Regions from separate parts of the Catenulispora subtropica genome, predicted to be linked through region 2. Evidence: riboswitches for the same ligand, from Rfam matches in the RefSeq annotation. Region 2 holds a riboswitch; the other holds the start of a gene.
The links. A riboswitch is a leader RNA that binds a small molecule or an ion and turns the genes downstream of it on or off. The one in region 2 is predicted to bind cyclic di-AMP.
Positions count from the first base shown of each region.

Region 1: linked by a shared signal. The riboswitch ahead of ABD466_RS29310 (M23 family metallopeptidase) and the one ahead of ABD466_RS02320 (C40 family peptidase) in region 2 are both predicted to bind cyclic di-AMP.

Region 1 is NZ_BAAAQM010000040.1:68,928-76,141, reverse strand. Features, by position in the region: gene ABD466_RS29320 (NACHT domain-containing protein) at 1-1,520, shown strand, start outside; gene ABD466_RS29315 (alpha/beta hydrolase) at 1,666-2,883, shown strand; gene ABD466_RS29310 (M23 family metallopeptidase) at 2,992-3,810, opposite strand; cyclic di-AMP (ydaO/yuaA leader) riboswitch at 3,814-4,000, opposite strand; gene ABD466_RS29305 (HAD family hydrolase) at 4,323-4,973, shown strand; gene ABD466_RS29300 (serine/threonine-protein kinase) at 5,082-6,707, shown strand; gene ABD466_RS29295 (hypothetical protein) at 6,716-7,105, opposite strand; gene ABD466_RS29290 (threonine/serine dehydratase) at 7,152-7,214, opposite strand, start outside.
Region 2 is NZ_BAAAQM010000002.1:40,630-47,843, forward strand. Features, by position in the region: gene ABD466_RS02305 (amidase) at 1-651, shown strand, start outside; gene guaA (glutamine-hydrolyzing GMP synthase) at 728-2,299, shown strand; gene ABD466_RS02315 (hypothetical protein) at 2,371-3,588, opposite strand; gene ABD466_RS02320 (C40 family peptidase) at 3,662-4,720, opposite strand; cyclic di-AMP (ydaO/yuaA leader) riboswitch at 4,735-4,902, opposite strand; gene ABD466_RS02325 (hypothetical protein) at 5,185-5,532, shown strand; gene ABD466_RS02330 (exonuclease domain-containing protein) at 5,651-6,547, opposite strand; gene ffh (signal recognition particle protein) at 6,709-7,214, shown strand, end outside.

The sequences.
Region 1 (7,214 bases), on a different contig from region 2:
GGACGGTGCAGGAGTACCTGGCCGCGAAACAGATCGCCGACGACGCCGACATCGAGCCGCTGATCGCGAAGGCGCACCTGGACCAGTGGCGCGAGACGATCGTGATGACGGTCGGCCACGCGAACACCCGGGTCCGCGAGCGCCTGCTGACCGGGATCCTGGCCCGGATGCGGGCCGAGCCGAAGTACGCGCGGCAGCTCAAGCTGCTCGCGGGCGCGTGCCTGGAGACGTCGACGGCGCTGTCGGAGGAGCTGCGCGCCGAGATCGACGACTGCCTCGACGACCTGATCCCGCCCCGCGACGTGAACGCGGCGCGGCAGGTGGCCTCGCTGGGGGCGCTGGTGCTGGACCGGCTGCCCGACTCGCTGGACGGGCTGTCGCCGACCAGGGCGGCCGCGGTGGTCCATGCGGCGTGTCTCATCAACGGTCCCCAGGCATTGGAACTGCTCGCGAAGTACGCGCGTGATCCCCGCGAGGCGCCGCGGACGGAACTGGTCGCGGGATGGGAGTACTTCGACGCCGAGACCTATGCGCGCGAGGTGCTGGCGGCGGCGGCCTTGGCCGGTGCCGACCTGGAGGTGAAGAGCGCGCGTCTGCTGCCGCATCTTCACTATCTGCGAGGGCTGACTCACCTCGGCGTCTTCTGCAAGGTCGAGGATCTGGGCTTCTTGCACGTGATGGAGCAGCCCTTGCGAAGGCTGTCGACGTGGAACGGGTCGTCGGTCCTCGACATCAGCCCGGTCGAGAGGTTCGCGGCGTCGCTGACCTCCTTGAACATCGCCAGTGGCGGTATTCCGGACCTGGACCCGCTGCTACGCCTGCCGCTCCTGGACGATCTTCACATCGACGTCCCCGGAGTCGAGGCGATCGACTTCCTCGACGCCCTGCCGCGGCTGAACTGCCTGACGCTGCGATCCGCGAACGCGGTGAGGTCGTTCGCTCCGATCTCAGCGCAGACCTCGCTCACCGAGATCAGGCTCATCGGCTGCCCGGGTCTCACGGACCTCGGCGTACTGCCGCTGGGGGCGGCGACGACCGCGTTCTGCATCTCGGGTGCGGGGTTGGACTGCGACCTGGGCGAGATCGTCGGGCTGGTCCCGAACGTCCGGAACCTAGCCGTGGAAGAGAACCAGCATGTGCGGGACCTCGGTCCCGTTGCGGGACTGGACCTCGAGTTCTTGGGGATCGCAGGGTGCCTCAGCGTCTCCGACCTGTCCCCGTTGGCGGGTCGGAAGGGCCTCCGGACCGTCTACGCCTCCCGTACCGGCGTCAGCGAGCTCGGCCCGCTCGCCGGCCTGCCCCGCCTCCGGTTCCTCACGCTCGACGGCTGCGAGGAGATCCGCGACCTCTCGCCGCTGGCCGAGCTCGCGTCGCTGGAGACCCTCACCCTGCGCGACACCGCCCCCGGCCTCGACCTGGCTCCGCTGGCCGCGAACCGCCGCGTCAAGATCTTCATCCGCCGCGGCCAGGACGTCCGCAACGCCGAGTCGTTCGGTGCCCGGCTCGTCATCGGGGAGTGAAGGTGCGTTCGGTACACCACGCGTGAGTGGTCACGGACGACAAGACTTGTCCTGTTTGCGGCCTATATGGAACAGTGCGGGAAGATCCTGGCGTGTGGCGCGAACCAATGCCGCCGCTGGACAGCGTCCCGAAAGGCCCCTCTCCATGACCCTGACCGGTATGCCGCTGCTGCTCCTGGCCGTGTGCATAGCCGTCGCCGCGCCGGTGGGCACCTACGTGCTGTGGAACCGGCTGCGCGGCCCGCGCCCGGTGCGCGCCGCCGCGCGGTTCGGTCTGATCGGCCTGTGCCAGGCCACGGTGCTGTTGCTGGCGGGGTTGCTGATCAACAACCACTTCGGCCTGTATGCCTCCTGGAACGACCTGCTCGGCCGGGACGGCGGCGGCGCGGTCGCCTTGCACCAGGCCACACGGCCGCTCACCGATCTGAACAAGGGCGGTCCCGGTGGCACCACGTCGCAGGGGCAGCTTCCCCTCGGCGGCTCGGGCCAGGGCGCGCACGCCCCGCGGACCGGCGGCTCCCAGCAGTCGGTGCTTCCGGTGCCCAGCGGCCCCAAGCAGAGCTTCGTGCCCGGTGGCCACGGCACGCGCGTCGCGTCGTTCCGCGGCCCGCTCTCCGGCGTCGGCGGGACCGGCGGCGACGTCTACGTCTGGCTGCCGCCCCAGTACAACGACCCCGCGTACGCGAACACTCGCTTCCCGGTGGTCATGCTCTTCCCCGGCACCCCGGGGACCGCCGGTGCCTGGTTCAGCGTTCTCGGCGGCGGCGACGAACTCGGCAACGCGCTCGCCAGGCAGCAGGCGACGCCGTTCGTGCTCGTCGCGGTGAACGTCAACCAGCACGGCGTGAACGTCAACTGCTCCGACATCCCCGGCGGAACGCGGATGGCGACTTACATCGCTCAGGACGTCCGCACCATGATCGAAGCGAACTTCCGCGTGTCCACGCAGCGTACCGGGTGGGGCTTGATGGGCTTCTCCGACGGCGGTCTTTGCGCGGGCAAGCTGCTGCTCCAGTACCCGCAGTACTTCCGCTCCGCGGTGCAGATGGCCGGCGACTCCGCTCCCGACAGCAGCCAGGTGGTCCGTGCCGGACAGGACTTCGTCGACCAGAACACCACCTTGTGGCTGCTGACCCACCGCCATCCCGGACCCGACCAGCCGGTCAGTCTGCTGGCCGCCGTGTCCGACCAGGACCCCGACTCGCTCCCGGTCGCGTTCCAGCTGCAAGCCGCCGCGCCGGACATCGTCTCGGTGTCCGAGCACGCCCGTGGGGCGCACAACACCGCGGTGTGGCGGAGCTGGCTGCCGGAGATGTACGCCTGGCTCAGTCAGCACCTCGACCGCGCGACGCCCAGCTCCTGATGTTCTTCCCGCGGTTTCCGGGGTGACGTCAGGCCCTGCTCACCAGGGAGCCGGGCCCACCGTCACCCCGGGTTGGGCCGCGTCCGACGCTTTTCTCCGCGCTCGGCCTCAGACGGCGACGCCGTGCGCGCGCAGGTAGGCGATCGGGTTGACGTCCGAGCCGTAGTCGGGCGTGGTGCGCACCTCGAAGTGCAGGTGCGGGCCGGTGACGTTGCCGGTCGCGCCCGAGCGGCCGATCTGCTCGCCGGCGGTCACGTGCTCTCCGGCGAAGACGGAAGCCTGCGACAGGTGGCCGTACAGGACGTACTTGCCGTCGGTCATCTTGACCAGGACGTCGATGCCGTAGGCGCCGTCCCAGCCGCTGCGCACCACGGTGCCGGCGCCGACGGACGCGACGCGCGTGCCGACGGCGGCCGCGAAGTCGACTCCGGTGTGGTGGCCGGCGGCCCAGGGCCCGCGGACGCCGTAGTTCTCGTTGATGTGAAGGCTCGCCAGCGGAGCCACGTCGCTGATGACGGTCTTCGCGGCGACGGTGAAGGCGACCGGGGCCGCCGCGATGTGCTTGACGGGCGGCGTGGTGTGGGTGGGGGCGGGTGTCGGCGCCGCGGGCTTCGGCTTCGTGGGGGCGACGGGGATCGGCGCGGGGGCCGGAGCCGGAGCCGCCGCGGACGCCGGGGCGGGGGCCGGTTGCGCCGGCGCCTCGGCGGGCTGGGCGGGAGCCGTGCTCGGAACGGCAGCGTGGACTTCGTTCGGGTCGGCGACCTGCAGAACGGTCTGGGCCTCGACACCGGCGGCCTGCTGGTGTCCACCGCTGTGCGTGCCGGCGATGCCGGCCAACGGAAGGGCGAAGACGGCGAGCCCGGCGGGCAGGCCGATGCGAGCCCCCCGAGAGCGGCCGACGCCGAGGAAGCGTCCGAATGCGGACATGCGAGTGGTCCTCTCCGACGCCTGCGAGGTGAGCTGTCGGGTTCGGGCCGAAGATGCCCGGCCGCGCAGTGCGGCTTCACCCCTAGCCGGTCCGGCAATGCGGAACGGCGACTTACCTGGGTCCCCCGCTCCTGCCGTTCCGTGTGTCGAAGGTGCCCCCGGCGCCGGCAGGATTCGGCGCTGCGCCCGAGGTATCCGCCCGGGCAGCCCCGAGCGGCCGCAGCAGCAAAACGCAGGAAATGTTGTGCTGGCAAGTCGATCTCGGCGCAGGGCGGTGGCGCGGCGTTCCGTAGTGCGTAAGGGGTGATGGTGCGTGGTCGCCGCTGCGCGGAACGCGAGCGAATCAGCGACGGTAGGTGCTCGGCCGACTATCGAGAGCGTCGATCGACCCGGGGCGTGACGGGATTGATGCGGAGGGCTGCCGATTGCCGGGTTCGGTATGACTTACGTCTCATTCGGCGCTGGAGCGACCGAAACTGAGTCATCGCCTCGTTCAGCCCTACTCTGTCCAGATGGCCGGAGCGATAGAACTCGTCATCTTCGATTGCGACGGTGTGCTCGTCGACAGCGAACGGCTGGCCGTCCGGCTCTTCGTCACCCTGGGTGCCGAGCTGGGATGGCCGCTGACCGAGTCCGAGGTGATCGAGAACTTCATCGGTCGGTCGATCGCGTCCAACTTCGAGGACATCGCGTCCCGGATAGGGCCGAGCCGGGCCGCGCTGTGGCAGGAGCGATTCGGGCATCTGCACCGCGAAGCCGTCGACGCCGAACTCACTCCGGTCGACGGTGTGCTCGAAGTCCTCGACGTCCTGAGGCTTCCCAGCTGCGTCGCCTCCGGAGGCCGCCACGAGACGATGCGTCACACTTTGGGCCGTACCGGGATCTATCCCTTTTTCGAAGGCCGCATCTTCAGCGCCAGCGAGGTCGGCCGCGGCAAGCCCGCCCCCGACTTGTTCCTGCACGCCGCCGAGCGCATGGGCGCCGACCCCTCGGCCTGCGTCGTCGTCGAGGACAGCAAGTACGGGGTCCAGGCGGCTCGCGCGGCCGGGATGCGCGCCCTCGGCTACGCCGGCGGACTCACACCCGCGCAATGGCTCGAAGGGCCGGGCACCACGGTCTTTCATGACATGCGCGAGCTCCCGCGACTCCTCGCAGAGGCCTGAGGCCGCCTCAGACTCCGGTCTTCAGTATCAGCCCTCTTTCAAACCCATGGATATGGTCGGTATCCTTGCCCGAAACGGGCGCTGCGTCAGGGAGCGCGACATAGGGGGATGAACTTGACGATCGACGAGACGCAACCAGGCCACATGGTCGGCGGCCGGTACCAGCTCATCTCGGAGATCGGGCACGGCGGCATGGGACGGGTGTGGGAAGCTCGTGACACTCAGCTCGGTCGTCTGGTCGCCTTGAAGGAAGTGCTGTTGCCCGCGTTGCCGCCGGCGCAGCAGGAGATCCGGCTCAAGCAAGCCGAGCGCGAGGGCAAGAACGCCGCTGCGCTCGCCGACCACCCGCACATCGTCACCGTGTACGACGTGATCGTGGACGGGGGGACGCCCTGGATCGTCATGCAGTTGGTGAAAGGGCGGTCGCTGCGCAGCGTGCTGCGTGATCCTGCCGACGCCGGCTTGCCGGAAGGCCAGGATGTGGACCTCACCCCACTCGGCAGGAAGCGGGTCAGGCAGATCGCGGAGGCGATGTTCAGCGCACTGGAGACCATGCACGCGGCGGGGATCGTGCACAGGGACATCAAGCCGCACAACATCCTGATGGCCGATGACGGCGGAATCCTGCTCACCGACTTCGGCATCGCCAAGTCCGAGTCGGATGCCACCGTGACCGTGTCGGGCTCAGTGATGGGCACCATGGCCTACATCGCTCCGGAGCGCGCCGAAGGCGAGCCGGGTTCGCCGGCCTCGGACTTCTTCTCGCTGGGGGTGACGCTGTTCGAAGCGGTGGAAGGGTTCTCGCCGTTCGAGCGGAAGAACAGCAAGACGGGGACACTCACAGCGATCCTGACCAAGCCGCTGCCGCCGATGACGAACGCCGGGAAGCTCGCACCGCTCATCGAGGCGCTGACCTTGAAGCTGCCCGGTCAGCGGCCGAACCACGACCAGGCGCTGGCTCTGCTGAGGGGAGAGGGCACCGGCGGCTGGACGATGCCGTCCACGGACGGCGAAGCCACCGAGACCGCGCCCTCCAACGCCAGGCCGAGCGGCCAGGCAAGCGGGAACAAGAAGGCGAAGACGCCCTGGGAGTCGGTCACGCTGACCGGGAGCGCCGGTCTGCCGCGACCGCCGCTGGTCGACACCCCCCAACCGTCCGCCGCCACGACATCCTCGACCAAGAGCGGGGCGCCGGGATGGCTCGGAGCGGTGGCGGGCGTGTTGGCCGTCGCCGGCCTGATCGGGTACAACGTCTACCAGCACCATCAAGATCAGCAGGCGTCGACGGCCCCGCCGTCCGTCCGTTTCACTCCTTCCCAGCCCCTCATCCTTCCCCACACCACACCCCGCCCGGTGACGACGTCGCACCAGGACATGACCGCGGGGTGTTCCACCGCGAACGACGCTGTGACGAAGTTCAACAGCGCGGAAAAGACACTCCCCACAGGATCGAGCGCCGCGGGCTTCGAAGCCGCCGCGAACATCCTTGCTGATCAAGCGGCGGGCCTGAACGCCGCCGCCGCGGAAGCGAACGACAGCAACGTGCGCAAAGCCCTGCAGAACGAGGCGACGCTCGACATCCAGCTCCGTGACGCAGAGATCCAGCTCGCCGACGATGTGCGCGACGACTTGGACACCACGTCCGACGTGCGTAAGGCCCAGGAATTGCTGGATCAGAACAGCGCTCTCGATCAGGCCAGGCTCCACGCCTGTCAGGATGCCGCCCACGAGTAGGGCGAGCGTCAGCCCTCGGGGCATCGCGGTACTCCCACCTCGTCCAGGACCTTGTGCATCACCTCCGCGGGAAGGCTCGGGTTCCAGAGGACCGCGGTCGCGAGGTCGGGGTCTTCGCAGCATTCGAGGATGAGTTCGACCGGCAGGGCCGGGTGCTTGGCGATTCTGCGGCGCATCTGAGGGTCCGGGTCCTTGAGCAGCCGGCTCACGGTCCCGACGGGCGCGTCCGGGACGAACGAGATCAGGGGACGGGTGGCGGGGTCCGGGGCGTCGGCATAGTGCGCTGCCGCGGCGCTGGCGAAGTTCGGGTGGAGCGGGATCCGGCCCGCACCCCTCGTGTGCTCGAAGTCGTCCCGATAGAGCTGGAACACCGTCTCGCCGTCGAGGGTCGGTGGCACGAGGCGACGCCCGGATGACGGCCACTCGTGGATCACTGAGCGCCGGTTAACGGAGCAAGTCGGTCGGGTCCGTGTTGGCCCCGCACAGCACCACGGCGACGCGCTCATC
Region 2 (7,214 bases):
GCCGACATCCGGCCGGAACGGCTCCGCATCGCCGTGTCGACCGCGCCGCCCTCGCCGGGCTACAAGGTCGACCGCGAGCACCGCACCGCGGTGGAGGACGTCGCGGGGGCCCTGGAGGCGGCCGGGCACGAGATCGTCGAGGCTCCTCGCTATCCGCTCAACGTCGGCCCCGGCTCCGCCCTGACCTGGCTCGCGGCCGCCGCCCTGGAGGCGGGGGAGTACGACCGCCGTGCCCTGGAGCGCAGGACCCGCTCCCTGGCCGCCGCCGGGCGGGCGGCGGCGCGGATCGGACTGACCGGGGCCGGGACGCGTCGGCACTGGCGGGACACCGGGGCCGAGCGGTTCATCGGCGACGCGGACGTGGTGCTCACCCCGACGCTGATGCGGCCGCCGCCCCCGGCGCTGCGCTGGGGCCGCCGCGGGCTCGTCCGCAACTTCGTGGCCAACACCTCCTACGCCGGGTTGTGCCCGCCCTGGAACCTGGCCGGCTGGCCCGCGATGAGCGTTCCGGCGGGTGTGCACAGCTGCGGGACGCCGATCGGCGTGCAGTTCGCCGCCCGCCCCGGCCGGGAGGCGTTGCTGCTGGGACTGGCGGCGTACATCGAGGCTGTGCGGCCGTGGCCGCGGACGGCGCCGACCACCGCCGCGTGAGGGGCCGGTGACGTGATCCACGCGATCACGGTGGTGACCTGAGCGGTCACGGGAGCCGGATAGAATTGGCCGCATCATGGAGCAGCCTGCCGACACCGTCCTTGTCATCGACTTCGGCGCCCAGTACGCGCAGCTCATCGCGCGCCGGGTCCGCGAAGCCCACGTCTACAGCGAGATCGTGCCGCACACCGCGACGGTGGCCGAGATCCTCGCCAAGAAGCCCAAGGCGGTGATCCTCTCCGGCGGGCCGTCCTCGGTCTACGCCGACGGGGCCCCCAACGTCGGCGCGGAGCTGTTCCGGGCCGGCGTGCCGACCCTCGGCATCTGCTACGGCTTCCAGGCGATGGCCCGGGCCCTGGGCGGCGTGGTCGACAAGACCGGCGGCCGGGAGTACGGCCGCACCCACCTGGACGTCCTGGACACCGACTCGACGCTGTTCAGCGGCTCGGCCGCCGAGCAGCCGGTGTGGATGTCGCACGGCGACGCGGTCGTGGCCGCCCCGGAGGGCTTCAGGGTCACCGGCACCACCGGCAAGACCCCGGTCGCCGCGTTCGAGGATGACGAGCGCCGGCTCTACGGCGTCCAGCACCACCCCGAGGTGCTGCACTCGCAGTTCGGCCAGCTGCTGCTGGAGAACTTCCTCTACCGGGGCGCCGGCATCGAGCCCGCCTGGACCACCGGCAACATCGTCGACGAGCAGGTCGCGGCGATCCGCGAACAGGTCGGCACCAAGCGCGCGATCTGCGCGCTGTCCGGCGGCGTCGACTCCGCGGTGGCCGCCGCGATCGTGCAGAAGGCCATCGGCCCGCAGCTGACCTGCGTGTTCGTCGACCACGGGCTGCTGCGCAAGGGTGAGGCCGAGCAGGTCGAGAAGGACTTCGTCGCCGCCACCGGCGTGCAGCTGAAGGTGGTCGACGCCGAGGAGCGCTTCCTGTCCGCGCTGGCCGGGGTCAGCGACCCCGAGGAGAAGCGCAAGATCATCGGCCGCGAGTTCATCCGCATCTTCGAGCAGGCCGAGCGCGAGATCGTCGCCGAGTCCGCGGACGCCGGCGAGCCGGTGAGGTTCCTGGTGCAGGGCACCCTCTATCCGGACGTCGTGGAGTCCGGCGGCGGCAGCGGCACGGCCAACATCAAGAGCCACCACAACGTCGGCGGCCTGCCCGAGGACCTGCAGTTCGAACTGATCGAACCGCTCCGCAAGCTCTTCAAGGACGAGGTCCGCCAGGTCGGCCGCGAGCTGGGCCTGCCCGAGGCCATCGTCGGCCGCCAGCCGTTCCCCGGCCCGGGCCTGGGCATCCGCATCGTCGGCGAGGTCACCAAGGAGCGCCTGGACCTGCTCCGCGAGGCCGACGCCATCGCCCGCGAGGAACTGACCGCGGCCGGCCTGGACACCGAGATCTGGCAGTGCCCGGTGGTCCTGCTGGCCGACGTCCGCTCGGTCGGCGTCCAGGGCGACGGCCGCACCTACGGCCACCCCATCGTCCTCCGCCCGGTCTCCAGCGAGGACGCCATGACCGCCGACTGGTCCCGCCTCCCCTACGAGGTCCTGGCCCGCATCTCCACGCGGATCACCAACGAGGTCGCCGACGTCAACCGGGTGGTGCTGGACGTGACCAGCAAGCCGCCGGGGACGATCGAGTGGGAGTAGGCGTCCGGCGCCGGCGGCGCGCCGGGGTCTGAGGGCCGGGTCGGCAGACCCGGCCCTTCGTCATCGCGCCGTCACTCGGCCTCGAACTCGAGCGCCTCGCGCAGCTTCCGGTTGACGTGCTTGAGCCGGTCGATGGTCCGGTGTGCCTCGCGCAGCTCGTAGCGCAGCCGGATGATCTCCTCGAACGCCGCGAGCTCGGCGGCCGGCACGGTCGGCTCGACCTCCTCGGCGTACTCCGGCTCCGGCGGCGCCGGAATCGCGAGCTCGGCGGGCGGCGTGGCGGCCTGCGCGGCGGGCTGCGCGGCGGCTTCCGTCTCCGGTGTGCGGCGCACGAACTCGTGGATCACCGCGCCGGCCGGCTCCGGCTCAGAGGCCGCGACGGGCTCGGCCACCACTGCCGTGCCCCCGAGGAGCGCCTCCTCGTCCTCGCCGACCCCGACCGCCGGCCATGCCTCCGCGACCGCCTCGGCCTTCGGCCATGGCCGCGCCACAGGCTCGCTCGGCTCTTCCTCGGCGGCTGGGTCCTCGGTCTCCGGCCACGGCCGCGCCACCAACTCGCTCGGCCCCTCCTCGTCCGCCGCCTCTCCGGCCTCGTCCGCCTCGTCCCGCATCATCGCCGCGGTCCACCCGGCGGCCTCGCACGCCGCGTCCCGGAACTCCCGCAGCTGCCGCAGCATCCCCTCGCTGGACGGGAAGAGCCGCTCGGCCTGCGCCACGTTCGCCACCGCCAGCGGCGCGGCCTGCACGGTGTCACCGAGCTCGGAGTAGGCCTGCGCCAGCTTGATCCGCGCCATCAGCACATCCCGCGGGCCGGACCCTATGCCCTGTTCGGCCCGCTCCAGGTCGGCGATCAGCCCACTGATCCACTGCTGGGGGTCGGCGTCCGGGTACTCCTCGACGAGCTCCTGGTCGTCCACGTCGTCGGGCTCACCGGCACCGTCGGCCTCGTCAGGCTCCTCGACCGCCATCGACTCCAGCCCGGCCTCCGGCTCTGCCTCCAGCCCGGCCTCCAGCCCGGCCTCCGGTTCACCTTCCGGCTCACCCTCCAGCCCGGACCCGGCCTCCACGTCCCGTTCGGCAGCCAGCCCCGCCTGCTCGGCCTGCTCGGCCGGCTCAGCCCGCTCGAACCACGACTCGCCCTCGCCGGACCCGGCCCCGGCCCCGACCCCCGACCCGGCCCCGGACTCAGCCCCGGTCTTCGCCCCGGCCACCGCCGCCGCGACGGCCCCGGCCGCGTCCCCGTACCCCTCAGCCTCCCCGGCCTCGTGGCCGACTCCGTACTCTGACATACATCCCCCAAACAACGTCGAAGGGCGCCGACATGGAAGTCGGCGCCCCGCGGCTGGCTCGCGGTCCGGTCGATTACGGCCGGACGATCCGTACCACAGGCATCGAGTGGAGCGGAGCGTACTGCACCACGGTGCCACTGTACGGCGCGTGGATGATTTGCCCGGCCCCGACGTAGATCCCCACGTGGTGCATGCTGCCGTAGTAGATCACCAGGTCGCCGGGCTGGATGTCGCTCTCGCTGACCGCCGGGAACTCGTAGGCCTGGTCCGAGGAGCCGTGCGACATCGACACGCCGGCGGCGGCCCAGGCGGCCATCGTCAGGCCGGAGCAGTCGAAGCTGCGCGGGCCGGCGGCGCCGTACACATACGGCTTCCCTATCTGGGCCTTGGCGAAGTTGACCGCTATCTGCGCGCGGGCGTTCGGCGCCGGCGGCAGGCCGGTCGGCGCCACCTGCTTCGTGCTCGTGTTCTGCTGGGTCTGCTGCTTCTGCTGCGTGTCGTACTGCGCGCGCTGCGCCTTGGACAGCGTGTTCAGCAGGTCCTGCGCGGCCTTCTCCTTGGCGTTGACGTCCGCCATGTTCTGCGCCATCAGGTCGCGCGTCTTCTGCAACTGCGCGAGGTCCGAGGAGGCTTCGGCCTTGTCCTGGTCCAGCTGGCGCTTGATCTCCTGCGCCGACTTCATGGAGCTCGCGGACTTGTCGGCCACCTCGTTCATCGCGGTGGCCTGCTGCAGGAAGGAGTCGGGGGACGCGGCGAGCATCAGCTGCAGCGAGTTGTCCACCCCGCCGGACCGGTACTGCGCGGCCGCCAGGCTCCCGAGGGCGGACTGCGCGTTGCCCAGCTGCGCCTGCTCGGCGGTGATGCGGGCCTGGATCTGGTCGACCTTGTGCTGCAGCGTGGCGAGGTCGCCGGCCGCCTTGTCATACGCCTCGGACGCCTGCTCGGCCTGCTCGTGGAGGTCCTTGACCTTGTTCTGGACGTCGTTGAGGTTCGCCGTCGGGTCGGCGTGGGCCAGACCCGGCACCAAAGCTATGGAACCGACCGTCGCGGTCGCCAGCGTCACCGCGGTACGCGTGGCGGTGATCGTCTTCTTGGACGCGCGGTGGGTGGTCACGGTTTTGTGGGACGCCACGAGGGCGGCACTCCTCTTCTTCTCGGGCCGCCTACCGGGTTAGCTGTCGGGTTCGGGCTGAGAAGCGTGCCCTACGGCGCCGCGAAGGGGGGTACGCGGCGGACCGATTCACCCCTTGGCCCCAGTGGATGCGGGCCGGTGGGACTTGTGGGTCCCCGGCTCCGGGTCCGCGATCTCCGCCTTGGCTTGTGGGAGCCTCCAACAGCGGTTCGCGCGTCGCCGGACTCGGCGTGAACCCCCGCCACCGTCCGGGTGGTTGGTGTGTGTACGGAGGTCCGGCCGTAACCATAGCGAGATCTCGAACGACAAAACGGACCGCTCCAGGTCGCTATACCAGGATTTTACCTTGGGGAGAGTTTAGTGGTCCTGATTCAGTGCTCACTGTCCCGATTCGTACCGGGCCGTGTGGACAGAAGTTGTCGACGCTGTGTCGGCAAACTCCGCCATGATCGTAGGATGCAGGCGTGAAAGTACTGCAAGAGTGCCTGTTGGTCCTGCATTTCGTCGGCCTCGCCGCACTGCTCGGCGGGTTCCTGACCCAGATGTCCGCGCAGGCCAAGCGAATCGTGCCGGCGATGCTGCACGGCGCGGTGACGATGCTGGTCACGGGCGTGGCGTTGTACGTGGTGGACAAGAACGGACTGCACCACGAGCCGCCCGCGGCGAAGATGGCGGTGAAGCTCGGTGTCCTGGTGGTGATCTCCGCGCTGGTCTGGACCCAGCGCACCAAGGAGGAGATCCACAAGGGCGTCTACTTCGCGATCGGCGGGCTGACGCTGGCGAACATCATCATCGCCGTGTTCTGGCACTGATTCCGAGGTGCCTTCGAAGCCGCCTATAAGCGTGAGGACGGTGGACCGACCCCCTCAGGGGTTGACCCACCGCCCTTTCAGTTCTCCGCAGTCTCTCCAGGCGTGCTTCCGCCGGCTCTCAAGCGGACGTCGCCAGCGGCCGCGTCGGCCACTCCGGCTCCGCGTACGACCGCTCTCCGCGCCGCTCCCGGTACGCCGCCCGGTCCGCCTCCTGCTCGGCCTTCCAGCGCGCCTGCGCCTCGTGCAGCCGCACCGCGTCCAGTGTCCCCACGGCGGCGTAGCTCGCCCCGATCACCTGTGCCAGGTTCAGCGCGGCCTGCGCGTCGGCCGCGGCGTCGTGCGCGCGGGTGATGGTGACGCCGTAGAACTGGCACTGCGCCTCCAGGGTGCGGGCGCCCCGGCGGTACTTGTCCATCTGCCGGTCGATGACCAGGGGGTCGATCACCGGGGCGACCGGCGCCCGGGCCGCCAGCGGCGTCAGCCGGTGCCGGGCCAGCTCGGCCTCCAGCAGGGTCAGGTCGTACGGGGCGTTGAACACCACCAGCGGCGTCCCGGCCCGCAGCTCGGCGGCCAGCGTGTCGGCGATCTCGTCGAGCGTCTCGCGCGGGGCGGTGCCGTGCTCACGGGCGTACTCGGTGGTGATGCCGTGGATCGCGGTGGCCTCGGCCGGGATCTCCACGCCGGGGTCGATGAGGAAGGTCTTCTCGGAGCCGTCCGAGATCACCAGCGCCGCCGAGACGATGCGCACGGTCTTCGGGTCGCGGCCGGTGGTCTCGGTGTCGAAGCCGGCCAGCCGGCGGCGGTGCCAGCCGTCGTGGGAGCCCCGCTGCGGCGGCACCGGGGCCGGCGCGGCCTCGCCGCTGTCCGCGGCCCGCGGTTGCGGCTCCCAGGCCGGAGCGCACTCATGGTGATAGGTCTGCCACGCACCGTCCACATTGGCGCGCGTGCCGGTCTCCGCCGGCACATGGCCCTTGCACGCGGCGCAGGTGCCCGCGTACTTGTTGACCAGAGTCACTGTGCTGTTCTCCCTCACCTCGTGTTGCCTTAATGGTGGCGCACCGCACTGACAACTTCGCCGGACTCGGGCCCCGGCCATGTCAGCGGCTACCCTGGTGGACTACGACGGTTTTCTAATCCGCTCGATCTGTTGATTTCCGCGCGAAGGATGAATACGACGTGTTCGACACGCTCTCCGATCGGTTGTCCGCAACCTTCAAGAACCTGCGCGGCAAGGGTCGGCTCTCGCAGCAGGACATCGACGACACGCTGCGCGAGATCCGGCGTGCGCTGCTGGAGGCCGACGTCTCGCTGCAGGCCGTGCGCCCCTTCGTGGCCGCGGTCCGGGAGCGGGCCGAGGGCACGGAGGTCTCCAAGGCGCTGAACCCGGCGCAACAGATCGTCAAGATCGTCAACGAGGAGCTCGTCGCCATCCTGGGCGGCGAGACCCGGCGGCTGCGGTTCGCCAAGAACCCGCCGACGGTGATCATGCTGGCCGGTCTGCAGGGTGCCGGTAAGACGACGCTGGCCGGCAAGCTGGCGCGCTGGCTGAAGACCGAGGGCCACACCCCGATCCTGGTCGCGGCCGACCTCCAGCGGCCGAACGCGGTCACCCAGCTCCAGGTGGTCGGCGACCGGGCCGGCGTGCCGGTGTTCGCGCCCGAGCCGGGCAACGGCGTCGGGAA